One region of the Streptomyces sp. NPDC001502 genome, then DNA from elsewhere that is predicted to be linked to it. Evidence: riboswitches for the same ligand, from Rfam matches in the RefSeq annotation. Region 1 holds a riboswitch; the other holds the start of a gene.
What was found. Region 1 has a riboswitch for ZMP and ZTP ahead of glyA (serine hydroxymethyltransferase). Riboswitches for the same ligand answer to the same signal wherever they lie in the genome.
Positions count from the first base shown of each region.

Region 2: linked by a shared signal. The riboswitch ahead of ACFY0D_RS15795 (bifunctional 5,10-methylenetetrahydrofolate dehydrogenase/5,10-methenyltetrahydrofolate cyclohydrolase) and the one ahead of glyA (serine hydroxymethyltransferase) in region 1 are both predicted to bind ZMP and ZTP.

Region 1 covers NZ_JBIAVW010000009.1:154,690-165,652, reverse strand. Annotated here, with positions in the region: gene ACFY0D_RS17965 (2'-5' RNA ligase family protein) at 1-421, opposite strand, end outside; gene trpS (tryptophan--tRNA ligase) at 519-1,532, opposite strand; gene glyA (serine hydroxymethyltransferase) at 1,876-3,144, opposite strand; ZMP/ZTP riboswitch at 3,179-3,269, opposite strand; gene rocD (ornithine--oxo-acid transaminase) at 3,401-4,606, shown strand; gene ACFY0D_RS17945 (glutathionylspermidine synthase family protein) at 4,623-5,825, opposite strand; gene ACFY0D_RS17940 (hypothetical protein) at 5,834-6,136, opposite strand; gene ACFY0D_RS17935 (hypothetical protein) at 6,253-7,083, shown strand; gene ACFY0D_RS17930 (PLP-dependent aminotransferase family protein) at 7,242-8,636, opposite strand; gene ACFY0D_RS17925 (carboxymuconolactone decarboxylase family protein) at 8,684-9,175, shown strand; gene ACFY0D_RS17920 (hypothetical protein) at 9,182-10,012, opposite strand; gene ACFY0D_RS17915 (hypothetical protein) at 10,016-10,390, opposite strand; gene ACFY0D_RS17910 (hypothetical protein) at 10,387-10,963, opposite strand, start outside.
Region 2 covers NZ_JBIAVW010000008.1:59,069-69,053, forward strand. Annotated here, with positions in the region: gene ACFY0D_RS15785 (NAD(P)/FAD-dependent oxidoreductase) at 1-275, shown strand, start outside; gene ACFY0D_RS15790 (MAB_1171c family putative transporter) at 272-1,480, shown strand; gene ACFY0D_RS15795 (bifunctional 5,10-methylenetetrahydrofolate dehydrogenase/5,10-methenyltetrahydrofolate cyclohydrolase) at 1,619-2,464, opposite strand; ZMP/ZTP riboswitch at 2,549-2,651, opposite strand; gene ACFY0D_RS15800 (class I SAM-dependent methyltransferase) at 2,709-3,470, shown strand; gene ACFY0D_RS15805 (RNA polymerase sigma factor) at 3,686-5,281, shown strand; gene ACFY0D_RS15810 (hypothetical protein) at 5,397-7,208, opposite strand; gene ACFY0D_RS15815 (MoxR family ATPase) at 7,211-8,272, opposite strand; gene ACFY0D_RS15820 (SRPBCC family protein) at 8,372-8,812, opposite strand; gene ACFY0D_RS15825 (amino acid permease) at 8,854-9,985, opposite strand, start outside.

The DNA.
Region 1 (10,963 bases):
GGGTCGTGAACGCCAGGTCCATCGCCTCCTCGGAGATCCCGTGGGCGACGGTGACGTGCGGGTGGTACGGGAACGCCAGGTCCCGGTCGAGCGGCCCCCGGGGGTCGCGGACCTCGCTCTGGAGGCGGGTGCAGCCCGCCGCCCCTTCGGCGATCTTGACGAAGACGACCGGCGAGAGGGGGCGGAAGGTTCCCGTGCCGGCCAGTCGCATCCGGAAGGCCCGGAAGGCGGCCGCGACCTCGACCAGGTGGGCCCTGATCGCGGGGAGCCGGTCCGCCTCCACCTCGGTGGGCGGGACGAGGGTGACGTGCGTGGGGATACCGTGCGCGGCAGCGTCCCCGAAGCCCGCGCGCAGCTCCTGGAGCTGGCTGCCGTACGGCTCCGGGACCGCGATCGAAACGCCGAGCGTTACGGTCCCCACGAATCTCTCCTCCGCTTGTCGCTGTGGACTGCTGCCGCCCCAGTGTGGCGGCAGCACCCCCATTCGTGCCAGGGCTCTCTGTCCGTAGTTGCGTTCGTCAGTGCTTGGCGGGCAGCAGACCGAGGCGGTCGTAGGCCTGCGCGAGGGTCTCGGCGGCGACCGCGCGGGCCTTCTCCGCGCCCTTGGCCAGGAGGGAATCCAGCGTCTCGGGGTCGTCCAGGTACTCCTGGGTCCGCTTCTTGAACGGTGTGACGAAATCGACCATCACGCCGGCCAGGTCGGTCTTCAGCGCGCCGTAGCCCTTGCCCTCGTACCTGGCCTCCAGCTCGGTGATCGTCTCGCCCGTGAGGGTGGAGTAGATCGTGAGCAGGTTGCTGACGCCGGGCTTCTTCTCGGAGTCGAAGCGGATCTCGGCCTCGGTGTCGGTGACCGCGCTCTTGATCTTCTTCTCGGTGACCTTGGGCTCGTCGAGGAGGTTGATCAGGCCCTTGGGGGACGACGCGGACTTCGACATCTTGATCGCCGGGTCCTGGAGGTCGTAGATCTTCGCGACCTCCTTGACGATGTGCGCGGCGGGGAGGGTGAAGGTCCGGCCGTAGCGCTGGTTGAAGCGCTCCGCCAGGTCGCGGGTCAGCTCGATGTGCTGGCGCTGGTCCTCGCCGACGGGGACGGCGTTCGCCTGGTACAGCAGGATGTCGGCGACCTGCAGGATCGGGTACGTGAACAGGCCGACGCTGGCGCTGTTGACGCCGCCCTTGGCGGACTTGTCCTTGAACTGGGTCATCCGGCTGGCCTCGCCGAAGCCGGTGATGCAGTTCATGACCCAGCCGAGCTGCGCGTGCTCGGGCACGTGGCTCTGGACGAAGAGCGTGCAGCGCTCGGGGTCCAGGCCGGCGGCCAGCAGCTGGGCGGCGGAGAGGCGGGTGTTCGCGCGCAGATCCTTCGGATCCTGCGGCATGGTGATCGCGTGCAGGTCGACCACCATGTAGAAGGCGTCGTGCGTCTCCTGCAGGGCGACGTACTGGCGGATGGCTCCGAGGTAGTTCCCGAGGTGGAACGAACCGGAGGTGGGCTGGATGCCGGAGAGCGCGCGAGGACGATCAGAAGCCATGGCTTCATTCTCTCAGGTGCGGGGGCGGGCCCGTGCCCGCCGCTGGCCGGATCATTCCGGGTCGCAGCGCCGCTCCCGGTGCGGTGCGGGGGTACCGGGCGGTAGCGGTGCGGCCGGATCCGGCCCCGGCCGAGCGACCGGTTTCCGTTCCGGGACGGGCCGGGCCAACACCGCTGCGTGGGGCTCCGCCCCAGACCCGGCGTCTCCGGCCGAGGGACGCCCTCAAAACGCCGGGCGGGGCCGGAAAATCCAGCCCCGCCGGCGTTTGAGGCGATCTTTTCCAGCCCCGCCGGCGTTTGAGGCGCGGGGTCCGGGACGGGAGCCCCAGCAGCGGTGCCGCAGGTCAGGACAGGGGCAGGCCCGGGGCCGGGAAGGCCGCCATCAGGTCCGTGACCTCCGCGCGGATCACGGCGAGCGCCTGCTCGTCCCCCTTCGCGGCGGCGTCGACCGCGCGCGAGATCCAGTCGGCCACCAGCGGCATGTGCTCTGTGGACAGGCCCCGCGAGGTCAGCGACGGCGTACCGATCCGCACCCCCGAGGGATCGAACGGCTTGCGCGGGTCGAACGGCACCGTGTTGTAGTTCACGACGATGCCCGCCCGGTCCAGGGCCTTGGCCGCGATCTTGCCCGGCACGTCCTTGCCCGTCAGGTCGATCAGGATCAGGTGGTTGTCCGTACCGCCCGAGACCAGGTCGAAGCCCTTCTGCAGCAGCGCCGCGGCCAGCGCCTTGGCATTGGCGACGACCGCGTGGGCGTACGAGACGAAGGACGGCTGCGCGGCCTCGTGCAGCGCCACCGCGATACCGGCCGTCGTCTGGTTGTGCGGGCCGCCCTGCAGGCCCGGGAAGACCGCCTTGTCGATGGCCTTCGCGTGCTCCTCCCGGCACATCAGCATCGCGCCCCGCGGACCGCGCAGGGTCTTGTGCGTGGTGGTGGAGATGACGTCGACGTGGTCCGCCGGGGACGGGTGCGCGCCGCCCGCGATCAGGCCCGCGATGTGGGCGACGTCGGCGACCAGGACCGAGCCCGCCTCGCGCGCGATCTCCGCGAAGGCGGCGAAGTCGATGGTCCTCGGCAGGGCGGTGCCGCCGCAGAAGATCACCTTGGGCCGCTCGGCGAGGGCCAGCTCGCGCACCGCGTCGTAGTCGATGAGCCCGGTGTCGGCGCGGACGCCGTACTGCACGCCCCGGAACCAGGAGCCGGTCGCCGAGACGCCCCAGCCGTGCGTCAGGTGCCCGCCCATCGGCAGGGCCATGCCCATCACGGTGTCGCCCGGCTTCGCGAAGGCCAGGTACACGGCCAGGTTGGCCGGCGAGCCGGAGTACGGCTGGACATTGGCGTGGTCCACGCCGAACAGGCCCTTGGCCCGCTCGATCGCCAGCGCCTCCACGCGGTCGATGTTCTGCTGGCCCTCGTAGTAGCGGCGGCCGGGGTAGCCCTCGCTGTACTTGTTCTGCAGCACGGTGCCGGAGGCTTCGAGGACGGCCGCGGACACGTAGTTCTCACTGGGGATCAGGCGCAGGGTCTGTGCCTGCAGCTCTTCCTCCGCCGCGACGAAGGACGCCAGCTCGGGGTCGGTGGCGAAAAGGGCGGAATGGCGGCTCGCGGACATGGCGGGCTCCTCCGGGGTCGATGTGATCGGTACCCCGCGAGGCCCAGGCGAGCGGCCCTGTATGCGGTCGAGCGCGCACGACTCCCCCGGAGTTGGTTCTCCGTACGCCAGTCGCCGTGCGTACCGGACACCTTAGCGGGCGCGCCGGGAGAGAGGTTTCTGCGTCCGGGATACGAGCGACGATAAGAAGGTGACGCCACCCTCGTCACCGCTTCACCCGGCGCTTCACCCCGCCGGACGGACGATCGGAGACCCCGTGTCGACAACTGCTGATGCCATCCGCTCCGCAGACGCGCACAGCGCGCACAACTACCATCCGCTGCCCCTGGTCGTCGCGTCCGCGGAAGGCGCGTGGATGACCGATGTCGAGGGCCGCAGATACCTCGACATGCTCGCCGGGTACTCGGCCCTCAACTTCGGGCACGGCAACCGCCGTCTGATCGACGCCGCCCGCGCCCAGCTGGAACGGGTCACGCTCACCTCGCGCGCCTTCCACCACGACCGCTTCGCCGACTTCTGTACCGAGCTCGCCGCGCTGTGCGGCAAGGAGATGGTGCTCCCCATGAACACGGGGGCGGAAGCCGTGGAGACGGCGGTGAAGACCGCCCGCAAGTGGGGCTACGAGGTCAAGGGCGTCCCGGACGGGCACGCCAAGATCGTGGTCGCCGCCGACAACTTCCACGGGCGCACCACGACCATCGTCTCCTTCTCCACGGACCACGACGCCCGCGACCACTTCGGCCCGTACACGCCGGGCTTCGAGATCGTTCCGTACGGGGACCTCACCGCGCTGGCCCACGCCGTCACCGAGAACACCGTGGCCGTGCTGCTGGAGCCGATCCAGGGCGAGGCGGGGGTGCTGGTGCCGCCCGCCGGGTACCTGAGCGGCGTACGGGAGCTGACCCGCGAGCGGAACGTCCTCTTCATGGCGGACGAGATCCAGTCGGGGCTGGGCCGGACCGGCCGGACCTTCGCGTGCGAGCACGAGGGGGTCGTCCCGGACGTGTACATCCTCGGCAAGGCGCTCGGCGGCGGCGTGGTGCCGGTGTCGGCCGTGGTCGCCGACCGGGACGTGCTCGGGGTGTTCCGGCCCGGGCAGCACGGGTCCACCTTCGGCGGGAACCCGCTCGCGTGCGCGGTCGCGCTGGAGGTCATCGCGATGCTGCGGACCGGCGAGTTCCAGGGCCGCGCCACCGAACTGGGCGAGCACCTGCACCGGGAGCTGAACCTGCTGGTCGGCGGGGGCGCGGTGACCGCCGTACGCGGCCGCGGGCTGTGGGCGGGCGTCGACATCGACCCGTCGCGGGGCACCGGCCGGGAGATCTCCGAGAAGCTGATGGAGCTCGGGGTGCTGGTGAAGGACACCCACGGGTCGACGATCCGGATCGCCCCGCCGCTGGTGATCAGCAAGGAGGACCTGGACTGGGGCCTGGACCAGCTCCGGTCGGTGCTCGGCGTGTAGGGCTTCCCCGGTTCGGTCAGAGGATGACGTGGGGCAGGAAGCGGGCGTACTCGTCCGTGACCGGCCCCGCCGATTCGCGGATGCCGAGCCCCGCCGCCTCGTCCTCGACGACCCATGCGCCGAGCACCACCCGGTTGCCGTCGAAGTCGGGCAGCGGGGCCAGGCCCTGGAAGCAGTACCGCTCCCCCTCCTCCGGTACGAAGGGCTCGCCGACGTCGCCCGCCTCGTGCAGGGTGACCCCCGCGCCCTCACGGCCGAGGAGGGGCTTGGCCACGTAGCCGGCGGACCCGGGCTCGGCGAGCTCGCGCGGGCCGTCGAGGTAGGCGGGCAGCAGGTTGGGGTGCTCCGGGAAGAGCTCCCACAGGATCGCGAGCAGCGCCTTGTTGGACAGCAGCATCTTCCACAGCGGCTCGATCCAGCAGGTGGAGCCGGAGCCGCCGCCGTGGTCGTACGTGCCGAGGACCTGCGGGCCGAACTCGTCCGTGGCCAGCCACTCCCACGGGTAGAGCTTGAAGCAGGAGCGGATGAAGCGGAGCTTCTCGTCGACGAACCGGCCGGACAGGCTGTCCCAGCCGATCTGCTCGACGGAGAGGGCGTGCGTGTCCAGGCCGGCCTGTTCGGCGGTCTCCTGGAGGTAGGCGACCGTCATCAGGTCCTCGCCGAGCTCGTCGGTCTCGGAGTGCGCGAAGTGCAGCGGGCCGGGCGGGAGCAGCTCGGCCTGGCGCCGCCAGGCGTCGACGAGGCGCTCGTGGAGGGAGTTCCACTGGTCGGCGCCGGGGAAGCGTTCCTCCATCCAGAACCACTGGGGGCTGGCCGCCTCCACGAGGGAGGTGGGGGTGTCCGCGTTGTACTCCAGCATCTTGGCCGGGCTGCCGCCGCCGTCGTAGCGCAGGTCGAAACGGCCGTAGAGGGAGGGCTGTTCGGCGCGGCGCCGCCAGGACTCGGCGATCAGCGCGGCCAGTTTCGGGTCGGTGATGCCGAGGTCGGCGAAGCGGTCGTGCTCGACGATGTGCGCGGCCGCGGCCAGGCACATGGCGTGCAGCTCCTCGACGACGTTCTCCAGGGCCTCGACCTCGGGGAGCGAGAAGGAGTAGTACGCGCTCTCGTCCCAGTAGGGGCGCAGGGAGTCGTCGGGGTAGCGGGTCAGGGGATAGATCAGACCCTGCTCCTCGACGGTCTTCTGCCAGTCGGGACGGGGCTCGATGGTGTGCCGCTGCATGGTCTCGGTCAGCCGCCGCTGGAGCCGGAGCTGGAGTGGCCGCCGATGCCGCCGCGGGTGACGGCGGACTTGTCGAAGCTGCCGCCGGCGACCTTGCCGGAGCTGACGTAGCCGCCGTAGTAGTAGGCGCCGGTGCCGCCGGTCTTGCACTCCTTGTTGTTCAGCTGGTTGAGCGTCGAACGGGAGGCGCAACGCTTGTCCGGTTCGTCGCTGCTGCCGCAGGCCACGAGCGTGGCCGCGAGCAGGCCCATGCCTCCGAGGGCGACGGCGCCGGAGCGCATGCGGCGCTGATTGGTGCTGCTGCTGTCCATGTCTGGTGCTCCCCCTGGGGCCTCGCGTGCTGCCGACAGAGTAGAGCGGGGCCACCGGCCGATGGAATCCGGCCGCCGTGAGATCCGTGACCTAGAGTCAGTTCGTGCTGATTGGGATGATTTGCGCGCTCGGTGCGGCGGTCTGCTTCGGTACGGCCTCGGTTCTGCAGGCGGTCGCGGCGCGTGCGGCGGAGCCCGGTACCGGGTCCGGAGTGGACACGGCACTGTTCCTGCGGGCCGTGCGGCAGTGGCGCTACCTGGCGGGTCTGGGCCTCGACGGAGCCGGCTTCGTGCTCCAGATCATCGCCCTGCTGCACGTCCCGATCTACGCGGTGGGGGCGGCGCTGGCGGCCAGCCTGGCGGTGACGGCGGTGGTCGCGGCGCGGCTGCTGCGGGTGCGGCTGTCCCGGACCGAGTGGGGCGCGGTGGCGGTGGTGTGCGCGGGGCTGCTGATGCTCGGGCTCTCCGCCGGGGAGGAGGGCACGGGGACCGGGTCGACGGCGCTCGAAGTGGGGCTGCTGGTGGTGGCCGGGCTGGTGCTGCTGGTCGGCGTGGTCGCGGGCCGGCTCCCGGACGGACCGCGGGCGCTGGTCCTCGGCCTCGCGGCGGGGACGGGCTTCGGGGTGGTAGAAGTCTCGGTCCGGCTCATCGACTCCCCCTGGGACCTGCGCAACCCGGCCCTGTACGCCCTCCTGCTGGGCGGCGGCGCGGCCTTCCTGCTCCTCACCTCGGCCCTGGCACGCGGCTCGGTGACGGTGGCGACGGCGGGCATGGTCCTCGGCGAGACGATCGGCCCGGCGGTGGTGGGCGTGGCCTGGCTCGGCGACAGCACCCGCGAGGGCCTGGCCTGGCTGGCGGTGACCGGCTTCGCGGTGGCGGTGGCCGGCTCCCTGGCCCTGGCCCGCTTCGGCGAACCGGCCCCACCGAAGCCGTCCCCGGCCGGGTGACCAGGGCCGCGCCGCCGCCGGGGCTTCCGCCCCAGACCCCGCTCCTCAAACGCCGGCACAATCCAGCCCCTCCGGCGTTTGAGGAGCGAGGTGCGGGGCGGAGCCCCGGTATTTCAGCCCCGCCGGCGATTGAGGCGCGTGATCGGGGGGGCGGCCCGTCAGGGAAGGGCGGCGGCGAGGGCGGCCAACGTCGGGGACCACGCGCTGTCCGACGGCGTCCCGTAGCCCACGACCACCGCGTCGCGGCCCAGCGCCGGGGCCTGCGGATGGCGGAAGCGCTCCAGTCCGTGCAAGGCCAGGTCCTGCCACGCCGCCGACTGCAGCACCGACCGCTCCAGCCCCTCCGGGAGGTCCAGCACCGCGTGCAGCCCCGCCGCGATCCCCGACACGCCCACCCGGTCCCCCACCGCCGCCACCAGTTCGTCCCGGCGCCGCCGGTACCGCAGCCGCATCCCGCGCACGTGCCGGTCGTACGCCCCGGAGGTGAGGAACTCCGCCAGCGTCAGCTGGTCCAGCGCGCTGGACGCCCATTCGGTGGGCCCCTTGGCCGCCAGGACCTCCTCCAGCAGCCCCGGCGGGACCACCATCCAGCCCATCCGCAGCCCGGGGGCCAGTGACTTGCTGGCCGTCCCGAGGTACACCACCCGGTCCGGGTCCAGGCCCTGCAGCGCGCCGACCGGCTGACGGTCGTAGCGGAACTCCCCGTCGTAGTCGTCCTCCAGGATCAGCCCGCCCGTGGTCCGGGCCCAGTCGACCGCGGCGGCCCGCCGGGCCGGGGTCAGGGCGACGCCCGTCGGGAACTGGTGCGCCGGGGTCAGCAGCACCGCTCCCGCCGCCGCGGTCAGCTCCCCCGTCCGGGCTCCCTCCCCGTCCACGCCCAGCGGGCGCGTCCGCAGACCCGCCCGCACCAGCAGGTCCCGGTGGAAGTCCAGGCCGTAGCCCTCCACCGCCACCTCCCGCACCCGCCGCGCCCGCAGTACGCCCGCCAGCAGCGCCAGCCCGTGCAGGAAGCCCGCGCACAGCACGATCCGTTCGGGGTCCGCGTACACCCCGCGCGCCCGCGCCAGGTATCCGGCCAGCGCCTGCCGCAGCTCGATCCGGCCGCGCGGGTCGGCCGCGTACCCGAAGGCCTCGTTCGGCGCGTCGGTCAGCGCCCGCCGGGCCGCCGACAGCCAGGCCGCGCGCGGGAAGCCGCCCAGGTCCGGGGAGCCGGGGATCAGGCTGTACGCGGGCCCCTTGCGCGCGGGGCGCCGTACGGGGGCGGCGGCCGCGGGCCGGCGCGGACGGGCCCGTTCGGCGACGCGGGTGCCGGAGCCCTGGCGGGCCGTCAGCCAGCCCTCGGCGACGAGCTCGGCGTACGCCTCGGCGACCGTGTTCCGGGCGATGCCCAGGTCGGCGGCGAGGGTGCGCGACGACGGCAGCCGGGTCCCGGCCGCCAGCCGCCCGCTGCGCGCGGCCTCGCGCAGGGCCTCGGTGAGCCCGGCCCGCAGGCCGCGTCCGGCGGTGAGGTCCAGGTGCAGGTCGGCGCCGAAAGTGGCCCATGATTCCGTCATGGATATGGACCATATCGGTGGGCCGCCTGACTCCTAGGGTGGATCACATGACGACCACACACGAACACGCCCCCGAGCACACCCCGCGCCTGCAGATGGCGAAGCTCGCCCCCGAGGTCTACAAGGCCGTCCTCGCCCTGGAGATCGCCTCCAAGAAGGGCCTGGACCCCTCCCTGGTCGAGCTCGTCAAGATCCGCGCCTCCCAGATCAACCACTGCGCCTTCTGCCTCGACATGCACACCAAGGACGCGATCGCCGCCGGTGAGAGCGTCGAGCGCATCGTCCAGCTGGGCGCCTGGGAGGAGTCGCGGCACTTCTACACCGAGAAGGAGCTCGCCGCGATCGAGCTCACCGAGGCCGTCACCGTCCTGACGGACGGCTTCGTGCCCGACGAGGTCTACGAGAAGGCGGCCAAGCAGTTCGAGGAGCGCGAGCTCGCCCAGCTGATCGCCGTCATCGCGACGATCAACGTCTGGAACCGCATCGGCGTCACCACCCGTCTGGTGCCGGGCCACTACACCCCGGGCATGTACAAGTAGGAGCGGTCATTCCGGCCTGAACGACTCCACGGCCGCCGTCAGGTTCGCGCGCACCGCCGTGCCGTCGGCGGCCGGGCCGGCCGCCAGCAGCGCCCACCGCCTGCCGTCCGGGGCGACGGTGATGCGCTCGATCGCACGGCGGCGTCCGTGCGATTCCTGGTTGTCGTACTCGTACACCAGCTCGCAGGACCCGCCGGGCGCCGGATCGATGGAGACCTCCTGGTAGCCGGGACGGCCACCGAGGGCCTGCGAGGAGATCCGCAGCAGCTCGCACGCTCCGACACTGTCCGCCTCGGTGACGCGGAAGATCTGGACCAGCGCGCTGCGGTCCCCGGGCCGCCGGTAGAAGGAGCCGCTGCCGTCCTCGTCGCGGCTGCGCTCCCAGCCCGTGGGCACGGCGACCGAGAAGCCGCCGTCGTCGCGGACCACCGTGTACGGCGGCGGGACCGAGGGCGACGCGGAGGACGGCGAGGGGGCGGCTGCGCTCGGGGCCGCGTTCGGACCCGTACCGGACGGCGGGGCCGGGGTACCCGAAGCCGACGGGGCCGCGGCGGGAGTTTTCGGCCCCCCGTCGCCCAGGACGAACCATCCCGCCACGGCGCAGCCGCCCACCGCCACGGCCCCGAGGGCCACCAGCAGCGGGATCTTCCACGACCGCTCCCGGCCCGGACCGCCCTGGCCGCCCTGGCCGCCCTGGCCGCCCGCCCCGCCCCCTTGCGGGCGGGGCGGGTACGAGGGCGGGGCCGGGGGCGGGTAGGAGGGCGGGGGCGGCGGCTGATCCGCCCACTCCCAGCGCTGCGACTGCGGGTTCCAGTGGGCACCGCCGCCCGTGGCCACCGGTCAGCTCCCCAGCGAGGCGAGCAGCCCGCCGAGGGCGGCGGCCGCGTTCACCGAGTCCACCACCGGGGCCCAGCGCCGGAGCGCATCCCGCAGCCGGGCGGGCAGGCCGGGCCGGATCTCCCCGGCCTCCTCCAGCTCGCCGGCGGCCTCGTCCAGTTCGGCGTCGAGGGCCGACCGGTCGGCGCTGCGGGGCAGGTGGACGAGGGCGATGCGCAGCTCCCGTACGGCCTCCAGCAGTTCGGCCGCGCCCGGGGCGGCCGCCCCCGTACCGCCGTGGTGGACGGTGGTGTTGGTGATGTCGGTACCGCCGATGCTGAAGGTGCTGCCTTCGATGCGGTTGATCCGCACCTCCCCGCTTCCCCCGTCGTGCGTCACTGCCGGTCTCCCCTGCTCGTGTGGTGGCTCGTCTGATTGTGGTGTCCGCTGCCACCCACGCTGAACGCGCTGTGGCTCACCGACTGGATGTACACCCCGCCCTCGGCCACGGTGACCGCGCGCTGCGCGAACTCCTCCGTGTGCCAGCCCGCTTCGTGCAGGGCCAGGGTCACGCCGCCGACGATCCGGTCCTGGATGGTCTTCAGGTACCGGTCCAGGTCCATCAGCTGGAACAGCGAGGCGTCCTCCTGCGCCGCCAGCTCGCGTACGGACACGGCCGGGCCGGCCGGGAGCGCGCCGCCGTGGCCCTCCGTGGCGATCTGCCACGGGCCGCGGCTGCCGCCCGACAGGGTGGTGAGCGCCTTGGAGAGCGAGCGCGGGGCGTGCCTCAGCGCCCAGACCGTCTTGGCGAAGGGGTTGTTCCGCAGGTGGCGCCGGGCCACGTCGTCGGCCTCCTGGAACTGGGGCCGCACGGGCAGCAGCACGTGCGGCGCCACCTCCAGCATCAGCATCCCGCCCTGGGTGTGGACGCGTACGAAGACGGTGATGACGAGGTTCTCGTCCCAGCCCCCG
Region 2 (9,985 bases), on a different contig from region 1:
TCAAGGTCCTCACCATGAGCACCGCTCCCACCCACTGGCTCCACCCGTCGGTGGTCTGGCACGTCCTGCGTGCTTCGGACCGGGGCGCGCTGAAGGCGCCGCCGCTCACCGCCGCCGAGCGGGCCGTCGCCGGGCTCGACCGGGCGCCCGGCACCAAGCCGGGCACCGGCACGGGCACGGACACCGGCACGGGCACGGACACGGACACGGGCACGGGCACCGGCCCGTCGGCGGACCCGGTCGGCCCCGCCGACGCCGTCGGACAGGCCCGATGAGCGGCAGAATGCTGCCGCTCCTGCCCGCCTCCCTGATGGTCCTGGCGCTGCTGATCAAGGTGCCGACCCTGCGCCGGGACTGGGACCAGCCGCTGAACCGGACCGCGTGCGCGCTGCTCGTCGTCGGGGCTCCCATCAACTTCCTGGCATCGCCGTCCACCATTGCCGCGGTCAACCGCCGCACCGGCGTGGTCAACTTCTCCGCGCCCCTGGTGTTCGGCCTTGCCACGGTGTTCTCCGGGCTGTGCGTCGTCCTGGTCCTGCAGTGGCGCGGCGGGCCGCCCGCGGCCGTGCGCCGGGCCACCCGGCTGACCACGGCACTGTTCGGCACGGCGACCGCGGCGATCGTCGTCCTGTTCGTGATCGGCGACGCGCCGGTGGAGCGGCTCCAGGACCTGGACACGTACTACGCGACCACGCCCTGGATCCGCGAGATGATCGTCTGCTTCCTCGTGGCGCACACCATGGGCACCTCGGCCCTGACCTGGCTGTGCGGCAAGTGGCTGGCGCGCGCGGACCGCGCGCTGCGCCCGCTGCGCACCGGGCTGGCCCTGATCGTGGTCGCCGGGCTGATGGACCTGGCCTACCTGGCCGCCAAGTGGGCCTCGGTGGTGGCCCGCTGGGCCGGCCACGACTGGGTGTTCCTGTCCACGGACGTGGCACCGCCACTGGCCGGGGCCGCCGGGCTGCTGCTCGGTGCCGGATTCGTCGTGCCGCTGGTCGGCGGGTCGGCGACATGGGTGGCCCTCAGCCAGTACCGGCGGCTGCGCCCGCTGTGGAAGGCGCTGCGCGGATTCGCCGCGGCCCAGGGGCGGACCGTCCCGCTGGCCTGGTGGTCCCCGGTGGGGATCCGGCTCATCCACCGCGAGTCGGTCATCGACGACGGCATCCTGGCGCTGGCCGGCTGGTTCGACCCCCAGGTCCACGGCGCCGCGTACGAGGAGGCCCGGGGCCGGGGCATGGGCGAGGCGCGGGCCGCCACGGTCGCGGACGCCGCCGTCCTGGCGGCCGCCTGCCACCGCAAGGCCGCCGCCGCGCGCGGATCCGTGCCGGGGCCGGCCGCGATCCCGGAGCCCTACCGTCTGGGCCGGCGGCCCCTGACCGCCCTGGCGGACGCGTTCCGTACCTCCGACATCGTCGCCGGGGCCCGTGACGCGGCCACCGCCGGCACGCCGGACCTGAACCCCGGCCCGGTCGGCGCCTGAGGGCCCACGGTCCGCACGCCACGGGCGTGCGGACCGGCCACCCGGGGAAAACGCGACGCCCCGGACCGAGGGCCGGCCGGGGCGTGCGTGCGCGTGTGAGCGCGGGCGTGCGTCGTACGCGGGATCCGCGCGGTGGGATCAGAGCTCCGCGAGGTCCAGCCCGGCCTGCGCGGCGGCCGCCTGCACGGTCTGCTCCAGCAGTACGGCGATGGTCATCGGGCCGACACCACCCGGCACCGGAGTGATCAACGAGGCCCGGGCGGCGGCCGACTCGAAGTGCACGTCGCCGACGTTGCCCTCGTTGTAACCGGCGTCGAGGACCACCGCGCCCGGCTTGATGTCCTCGCCGCGGATGAACTCGGCCTTGCCGACGGCGGCGACCAGCACGTCCGCCTGGCGCACGATCGAGGGCAGGTCCTGGGTGCGCGAGTGGCAGTAGGTGACGGTGGCGTTCTGCTCCAGCAGCAGCATTCCGGCCGGCTTGCCCAGGATCGCGCTGCGGCCGACGACGACGGCGTGCTTGCCGGTCAGGTCCACGTCGTAGGCGGCGAGCAGGCGCATGATGCCGCCGGGGGTGCAGGAGACGAAGCCCGGCAGCCCGAAGCCCATGGCGGCGAAGGAGTGCATGGTGACCCCGTCGACGTCCTTGCCCGGGGCGATGGCCTCGAAGGCGGCGCGCTCGTCGATGTGGTGCGGGACGGGGTGCTGGAGCAGGATGCCGCTGATCTCCGGGTCCTCGGACAGCGCGGTGAGGGTGGCCACCAGCTCCTCGGTGGTGGTCTCGGCCGGAAGCTCGACGTGGCGGGAGGTGATCCCCGCCTTGGCGCAGCGGTTCTGCTTCATGCGGACGTAGGTCACGGAGGCCGGGTCCTCGCCGACCAGCACGGTCGCGAGGCAGGGCGCGGTGCCGGTGCGCTCGGTGATCTTCGCCGCGTAGGCGGCGGTCTGCTCCGAGATGCGGCGGGCGAGGGCCGTGCCGTCCATCAGCTGGGCGGAGCCGGCGGCAGAGGCGGTGGCAGAGGCAGTCTGGGCAGTCGTCACGGGGTCTCCTGAACGTCGCTGCGGATCGCGGTTCGCCCAGGCGCGCGGCAGCCGACGTACCGGAGGTCCACAGGTACGCCGGGCCGCTCCCCGGTGGTGATCCACCCGAACGCCAGTCACGGCCCGCCGACCACTGTAGTCGACATATCCGGTGGTTGTCGGGCGTCCGACCTGGGACGATCAATGCATGACGCGTACTTTCGACCATCTTGTCGCCGAGGCCGAGTCCGTCTCGGTGGACGGCTGGGACTTCTCCTGGCTCGACGGCCGGGCCACCGAGCAGCGTCCCTCCTGGGGGTACCAGCGGCTCATGGCCGAGCGCCTGGCCCAGGTCCGGTCCGCGCTGGACATCCAGACCGGTGGCGGCGAGGTCCTGGCCGGGTGCGCTCCGCTGCCGCCGCTGACGGCGGCCACCGAGTCCTGGCCGCCCAACGTGGAGAAGGCGACGCGGCTGCTGCACCCGCTGGGCGCGGTGGTGGTCGCCGACGCCGACGAGCCGCCGCTGCCCTTCGGCGACGCGGCCTTCGAGCTGGTGACCAGCCGGCACCCGGTGACCATCTGGTGGGAGGAGATCGCGCGGGTGCTGACGCCGGGCGGCAGCTACCTCTCGCAGCAGGTCGGCCCGGCGAGCGTCTTCGAGCTCGTCGAGTACTTCCTCGGCCCGCAGCCCGAAGGGATCCGGCGCTCCCGGCACCCCGACGACGCGGTCGCCGACGCCACCGCGGCCGGCCTCGAAGTCCTCGATCTGCGCTCCGAACGTCTGCGCACGGAGTTCCACGACATCGGAGCCGTGATCTACTTTCTACGGAAGGTGATCTGGATGGTGCCCGGCTTCACGGTCGGGCAGTACCGGGACCGGTTGCGTGAGCTCCACGAACGGATCGAACGCGAAGGTCCGTTCGTCGCTCACACCGCCCGCTTCCTCATCGAGGCCCGCAAAACGGGCTGATCTGAAGGGCGGACGGATCTGCGCCGGATCGGGTTGCGTGGCCACAGCGTGGCGCAGGTCACTCAATTCAGCGCGTAACGAATCGACTCGGGCATGCGATGAACCGACAGGTGTCCTCGCGCGGCCCGGAATACAGACCCCCCTCGGGTCTGTTTCCCGAGTTCGCGCGATGATGTCCCGCCCACCCTTAATCTGTTCGCAACGAGAGGCTCCTTGTGTCGCTCAGCCCGTCCCGTACGTTCCCTCCGGAGATCGCCGAATCCGAGGCCCTTGTCGCGCTCGTCGAGCGCGGCCGCGAGCAGGGTCACATCAACGGTGACGACGTGCGCCAGGCCTTCGAGGCCGGCCGCATCCCGGTGGACCAGTGGAAGCGGGTCCTGCGCAGCCTGAACCAGGTCCTGGACGAGGAGGGTGTCGCCCTCCACGTCAGCGCGGCCCCTGCCACCAAGGCTGCCGCCAAGAAGCCCCGCAAGGCTGCCGCCGCCCCGGCCCGCACCGTCGCCAAGAAGGCCGCCGCGGCGCCGCGCCCCATCGGCGCCCGCAAGACCGCGGCCACCGCCGCGGCGACGGCCGTCACCACCACCGCCACGGCGATATCCGCTTCGTCGGCCGCAGCCATCGGGGACGAGGCGTCGGCCGAGGCCGCCGCCGAGCCGAAGAAGCGCACGGTCAAGAAGACCGCCGCCAAGAAGACCGCCGTGAAGAAGACCGCGGCGAAGAAGACCAGCGCCAAGGACGCCGACGAGGGCGAGACTCCCGCCGTCGAGGGCGAGGACTGGGCTGCCGAGGACCTCGCCGACGAGGCCGAGGACGAGGCGCCCAAGGCCGGCGGCACCCAGGGCTTCGTCCTGTCCGACGACGACGAGGACGACGCCCCGGCGCAGACGGTCATGGTGGCCGGTGCCACCGCCGACCCCGTCAAGGACTACCTCAAGCTCATCGGCAAGGTGCCGCTCCTCAACGCCGAGCAGGAGGTGGAGCTCGCCAAGCGCATCGAGGCGGGCCTGTTCTCCGAGTACAAGCTCGAAGAGGAGGAGGACCACAAGCCCGCCTTCAAGCGCGAGCTGGAGATCCTGGTCGAGGACGGCCGCCGCGCGAAGAACCACCTGCTGGAGGCCAACCTCCGCCTCGTGGTCTCCCTCGCCAAGCGCTACACCGGCCGCGGCATGCTCTTCCTGGACCTGATCCAGGAGGGCAACGTCGGCCTGATCCGCGCGGTCGAGAAGTTCGACTACACCAAGGGCTTCAAGTTCTCCACGTATGCGACCTGGTGGATCCGGCAGGCGATCACGCGTGCCATGGCCGACCAGTCGCGCACCATCCGCATCCCCGTGCACATGGTCGAGATCATCAACAAGCTCGCCCGCGTGCAGCGCCAGATGCTCCAGGACCTGGGCCGTGAGCCCACCCCGGAGGAGCTGGGCAAGGAACTCGACATGACCCCCGAGAAGGTCATCGAGGTCCAGAAGTACGGCCGTGAGCCGATCTCCCTGCACACCCCCCTGGGTGAGGAGGGCGACAGCGAGTTCGGTGACCTCATCGAGGACTCCGAGGCGGTCGTCCCGGCGGACGCGGTCTCCTTCACCTTCCTCCAGGAGCAGCTCCAGTCCATCCTGGGCACGCTCTCGGAGCGCGAGGCGGGCGTGGTCTCCATGCGCTACGGCCTCAACGACGGCCAGCCGAAGACCCTGGACGAGATCGGCCGCGTGTACGGGGTCACCCGTGAGCGCATCCGCCAGATCGAGTCCAAGACCATGTCGAAGCTGCGCCACCCGTCGCGTTCGCAGGTGCTGCGCGACTACCTCGACTGAGCCGATCTCCTCCGGCACGCCCCTGACCTGCGGACCCGCGGGTCGGGGGCGTTCTGCATCCGGCCACGGGCCGGGACCGGCCGGACCGGACCGGACTGGGCCAGGCCAGGTCAGGTCAGGTCAGGCGGAAGACGGGTCCCCTGGGGGTGAAGGGCAGGGAGGCACCCTGGGGGATCAGATAGGCGTGCTCGCGCCGGATGCGCAGGGTGTCGCACCAGCCGTCCGTGATCACCAGGACCGGGGCCCCGGGCGGGAAGTCCTCCGCCCGCTGCAGCAGGTCGACGCCCGGCTGCAGCTCGGTCCCGCCGCGCCCGCGGACCCGTACGCGGCCCGCGATCTCGGTCGGGGGCAGATAGCCCGCGTCGTACGGCGCGGCGTCGCAGAAGACGACGCGTGCCGCCGGTACGTCGCGGGCCTGCGCGTACGAGGCGATGGCGCCCAGCGCCTTGCCGAGCAGGGCCGCGTTCATCGACCCCGAGGTGTCGAGGACCACGCCGAAGGTGCAGCGGGCGACCTCCTCGGGCGGGAAGTAACGGCCCGCGCGCGGAATGTCCGGGGTGGACGCCTGGCGGCGCGCCGGGCGCGCGAAGCTCCGTACCGGCTCGGTGCGCGGCACGTACTCGTCGAACCAGCGGGCGAGCCGGGCGTCCCACGGCACGGGCGGGTGGGCCAGGGCCCGGATCTCCTGGATCAGCCCGGCGGGCAGCAGGCCGCGCTCCCCGTACGTGTGCAGGTCGAAGCCCTGGACCAGGCCGCGCCGGTAGAACTCGTCCAGGTCGGCGTACGGTGCGCTGCCCCGGTGGGGCAGCGGGTCGCCCAGGATGTCCCCGCGGCCCTTGCCGCGCAGGGTGGCGAGGCGGCGCATCCGGCGCAGGTCGGTGGTGATCCGGTCGTAGACCTCCTCGACGGAGAGGTCCTTCAGCTCGGGGTCGTACAGCAGCCCGGCGGGCATCTCGCCGACGCCCATCTCGACGAGCCAGCCGTTGACGACGTAGTCGGCGGCGACGTTGTGCAGGTACGGGTCCCGGGCGCCGCGGCGCTCGCCGTGGCGCAGGGCGGCGTGCAGCATCTCGTGGGCCAGGATGAACCGCCATTCCCCCTCCTCGAAGCTGCGGAGCGGGTTGACGTAGATCTCCCCGGCGGTGGCGCTGACCGCGGCGATGTCGATGTCCTGGGCACGGGCCAGCTCGGCGTCGGCGACGATCTTCAGGCCGCTGGCCAGGCCGCCGAGGAGCGGGTACGAGGAGACGAACCAGTTCAGGGCGCGGTCCCACGGGCGCTGCGCCACGCGTTCCCCCGTGACCCGGTCGCGGCGCCCGCCGGCGACCTCCATGGCGGCGGAGACGCTGCGGGTCAGGGCGTGCGCGAAGGCGGTCTCCCAGTCGGGGACCGGGGTGGAGTTCCATGCCTGCCAGGTGACCAGGAGCTGGTCGGGGTGGTCGCCGGCGGTGCCGCAGAGCTCGTAGGCGGCGGGGATGCCGTCCCGGCGCCAGCGGGCCGCGAGCAGTTCCTCGTCACCGCCGGGGTACTCGGCCGGGAGGTCGTCAGGGGGCCGGACGGACGGCTGGGTCAGCAGGAAGCGGTTGACGACGGCGCAGCGGGCGGCGAGGTCGAAGCGGTCGGGCTGCGCGCGGTGCCGGTCGGCCGCGGCCGGGACGTGGCCGAAGCCGAGGTGGAGCAGGGCGTGGGCGAGGGCCCACGCCCAGGTGCCGGGCTCGGCGCGCAGGCCGGAGCGGACGTGGAGTACGCCGTTGGAGTCCACGGCGACCAGGCCCGCGGCGGGGGTCCCGGGGCACTTGGGCTGCTCGCACACGCTCCCGCCGACGGCGGCGAGGGCCGGGTTGCGCTTGACCAGGGCGAGCCCCTCGGCGAAGGCCTGGGCGGCGGGGTCGGGCTGGGTCTTCTTCCTGGGCCGGGGGCGCGACACGCTCACCGGCGGGCCTCGACCAGGCGCGGCATGTCCCGGGCGGCCTCCACGAGGAACCAGGAGGGCAGCACGGGCAGGCCGTCGGCGTCGTCGGCGATGACGGTCTGTGCCACCTCCACGGAGATCTCGGCGAGCTGGACCAGCAGCGCCTTGGCCCGGTAGGCGGTCTGGCGCAGGGCGGGCGAGACGTGCTCGCGCTGTGCGGGCAGCTCCTTGACCAGGCGGCCCCGGAAGGCCTCGGCGAGGTAGTAGAGCAGGTCGCGGTCGGCGGGGCGGGTGGGCCAGGAGGCGTCGCCCTTCATGATCGCCTCGATGCCGAAGCTGTGCCGCACGATCTTGGCGTAGCCGCAGAAGGAGACGGCGTGCGCCGGGGTGAGGGTGCCGTGCGCGATCACCTTGAGGGTCTGCTCGTCCAGTTCCGTGCCGAAGGAGTGCAGGGCGTCGGAGAGCATGTGCCAGGAGCGCGGGGTGGAGAAGGGCTCCTCCGTCTTGGGCGGCTGCGACCAGAGGTGGTCGGGGCGGTCGGTGAGGTAGTCGGTCACCCAGGGGTGGATGCCGTGCTCGCCGGCCCAGACCAGCCAGTCCTGTGCGGACGCCTGGAGGTGGACGTGGGTGAGGCGGTTGACCAGCGCGGAGGCGATCGGCCGGGCCAGCGCGTTGTCGGTGGCCCGGTTGCCCGCGCCGATGACGATGGAGCCGGCCGGGAGCTCGTAGGAGCCGATCCGGCGGTCGAGGATCAGCGAGTAGAAGGCCTTCTGGACGTCCGGGCTCGCGGCGTTGAGTTCGTCGAGGAAGAGGCAGTACGGCTCGTCGCGGGCGATGGCCTCGGGCGGGCAGAAGACGGACCGGCCGTCGCGGATCTGCGGGACGCCGATCAGGTCCTCGGGCGCGAGCTGGGTGCCGAGCAGGCTGACGCACTCCAGCCCCAGCGCGTCGGCGAACTTCCTTACCAGCGAGGACTTTCCGATGCCGGGAGCCCCCCAGAGGAACACCGGCCGGACGGTGGCGAGGCCGAGCAGCAGTTCGGGGATCTGGGCGGGGGTGACGGTGACGGCAGCCTGCACGGGCGTGGATGTCCTCGGGGGTGCGGCGGGTGTGTGGTGCGGCCAGTGTCGCCGCACCGCACACCGCGGGGCATCCGGTTTTCCCCGGCCGCGGGGCCGTCAGGTTTCGAGGAGGTGCTTGAGCTTCTCCTCGCCCCGGGGCATCTCCTTGCGGACCATGGGCCTGACCACGAGGGGTACGAGGGCCCGGCCCACGCCGTGGCCCTCGAAGTCGACGTCCAGGGTGAGGCGGGAGCGGGTGCCGCCGTCGAGGGGTTCGACGGTGCCGCGCACATCGGGTCGTACCGGCCCGTCGACCCCGTGCACGTGCCAGCTCCTCGGCGGGTCGAGCTCCACGAACTCCATGGTCGTGGGGACCCGCCGGCGGCCGATCTGCCGGGTGACGAGGACCCTCGAACCGACGTGCACGGGGAGATCGCCGATGGGGACGGCGGATACGGCGCTGTCCTGCCACTCCGGCAGGTGGGTCGGGTCCGTCAGGTACGCGTAGACGTCCTCGGGCCTGCGGTCGATGTCGATGCTCTTCCTCATCGCGGACATGATGGTTCCTTGGCGCCCCCTGGCCGGCCCCTTCATCCACGCTACTCCGCGGGGGACGCGGCGGCGCGGTGCTTCCTCGCGGACATGGCGGCGTAGACGAGGACGCCCGCGAAGAGGAAGAGCACGCCCTGGTAGACGGCCGCGTAGCCGGAGCCCGCGACCAGCCACATCGAGAAGCCGAAGGCGAGGGCGGCGAGGACGCCGTCGCGGGCCAGGCGGCCGGGGTGGACCCGCTCGCGCTGCCCGGAGAGCAGGAAGTAGATCTGCGCGGCGGTGGCCAGCAGGTACGGGACGGTGGCCGTGAAGGTGGTGATCAGGACCAGGCTCTCGAAGACGCCCTGGGTTCCGGCCGTGTAGTTGTAGACGGTGAGGGCGGAGGCCAGGGAGACGGTGACGATCACGCCGACGACGGGGACGCCGCGCTTCTTGGTCTCGAAGGCCTTCGGGAAGAGCCCGTCCTTGGCGGCGGCGTACGGGGTCTGCGCGCTGAGCAGGGTCCAGCCGTTGAGGGCGCCGAGCATCGAGATCACGGCGGCGCAGGCGACCACGGTGCCGCCCCAGGTGCCGCCGAACATGGCGTTGACGGCGTCGGTGAAGGGGGCGGTGGAGGCGATCAGCCGGTCGTGGGCGACCAGGCCGAAGACGGCGACCGTGCCGAGCAGGTACACGGTGGCGGCGCCCACGGTGCCCAGGACCGTGGCCCGGCCTACGTTGCGGGCCGGGTCGCGGACCTCGCCCGCGCTGACGCTGGCGGACTCGACTCCGAGGTAGCTGAACAGCAGGATCGCCGCGGAGGCGGAGACGGCGCCGGCCGCGCTCTGGTCGGTGGCCCGGAAGGGGCCGAGGTTGGCGGGGTCGAAGAAGAACAGCCCGCCCACGGCCACCAGGAGCAGCGGGGCGAACTTCAGTACGGTGGCGACGACTTGGACCGCTCCGACGTAGCGGGTGCCCGCCAGGTTGGCGAGGGCCGGGAGCCACTGGACGGCGAGGGCGGCCAGGCACATGGACCACTTGTGCTCGCCCGCGGCGGGGAACAGCACCGTGAGGTAGCCGACGGCCGCGACGGCCAGGGCCGCGTTCGAGACCCAGGCGGTGATCCAGTAGCTCCAGGCGGCGAGGAAACCGGCGAAGTCGCCGAAGGCGGCGCGGGCGTAGACGTAGGGGCCGCCGGTC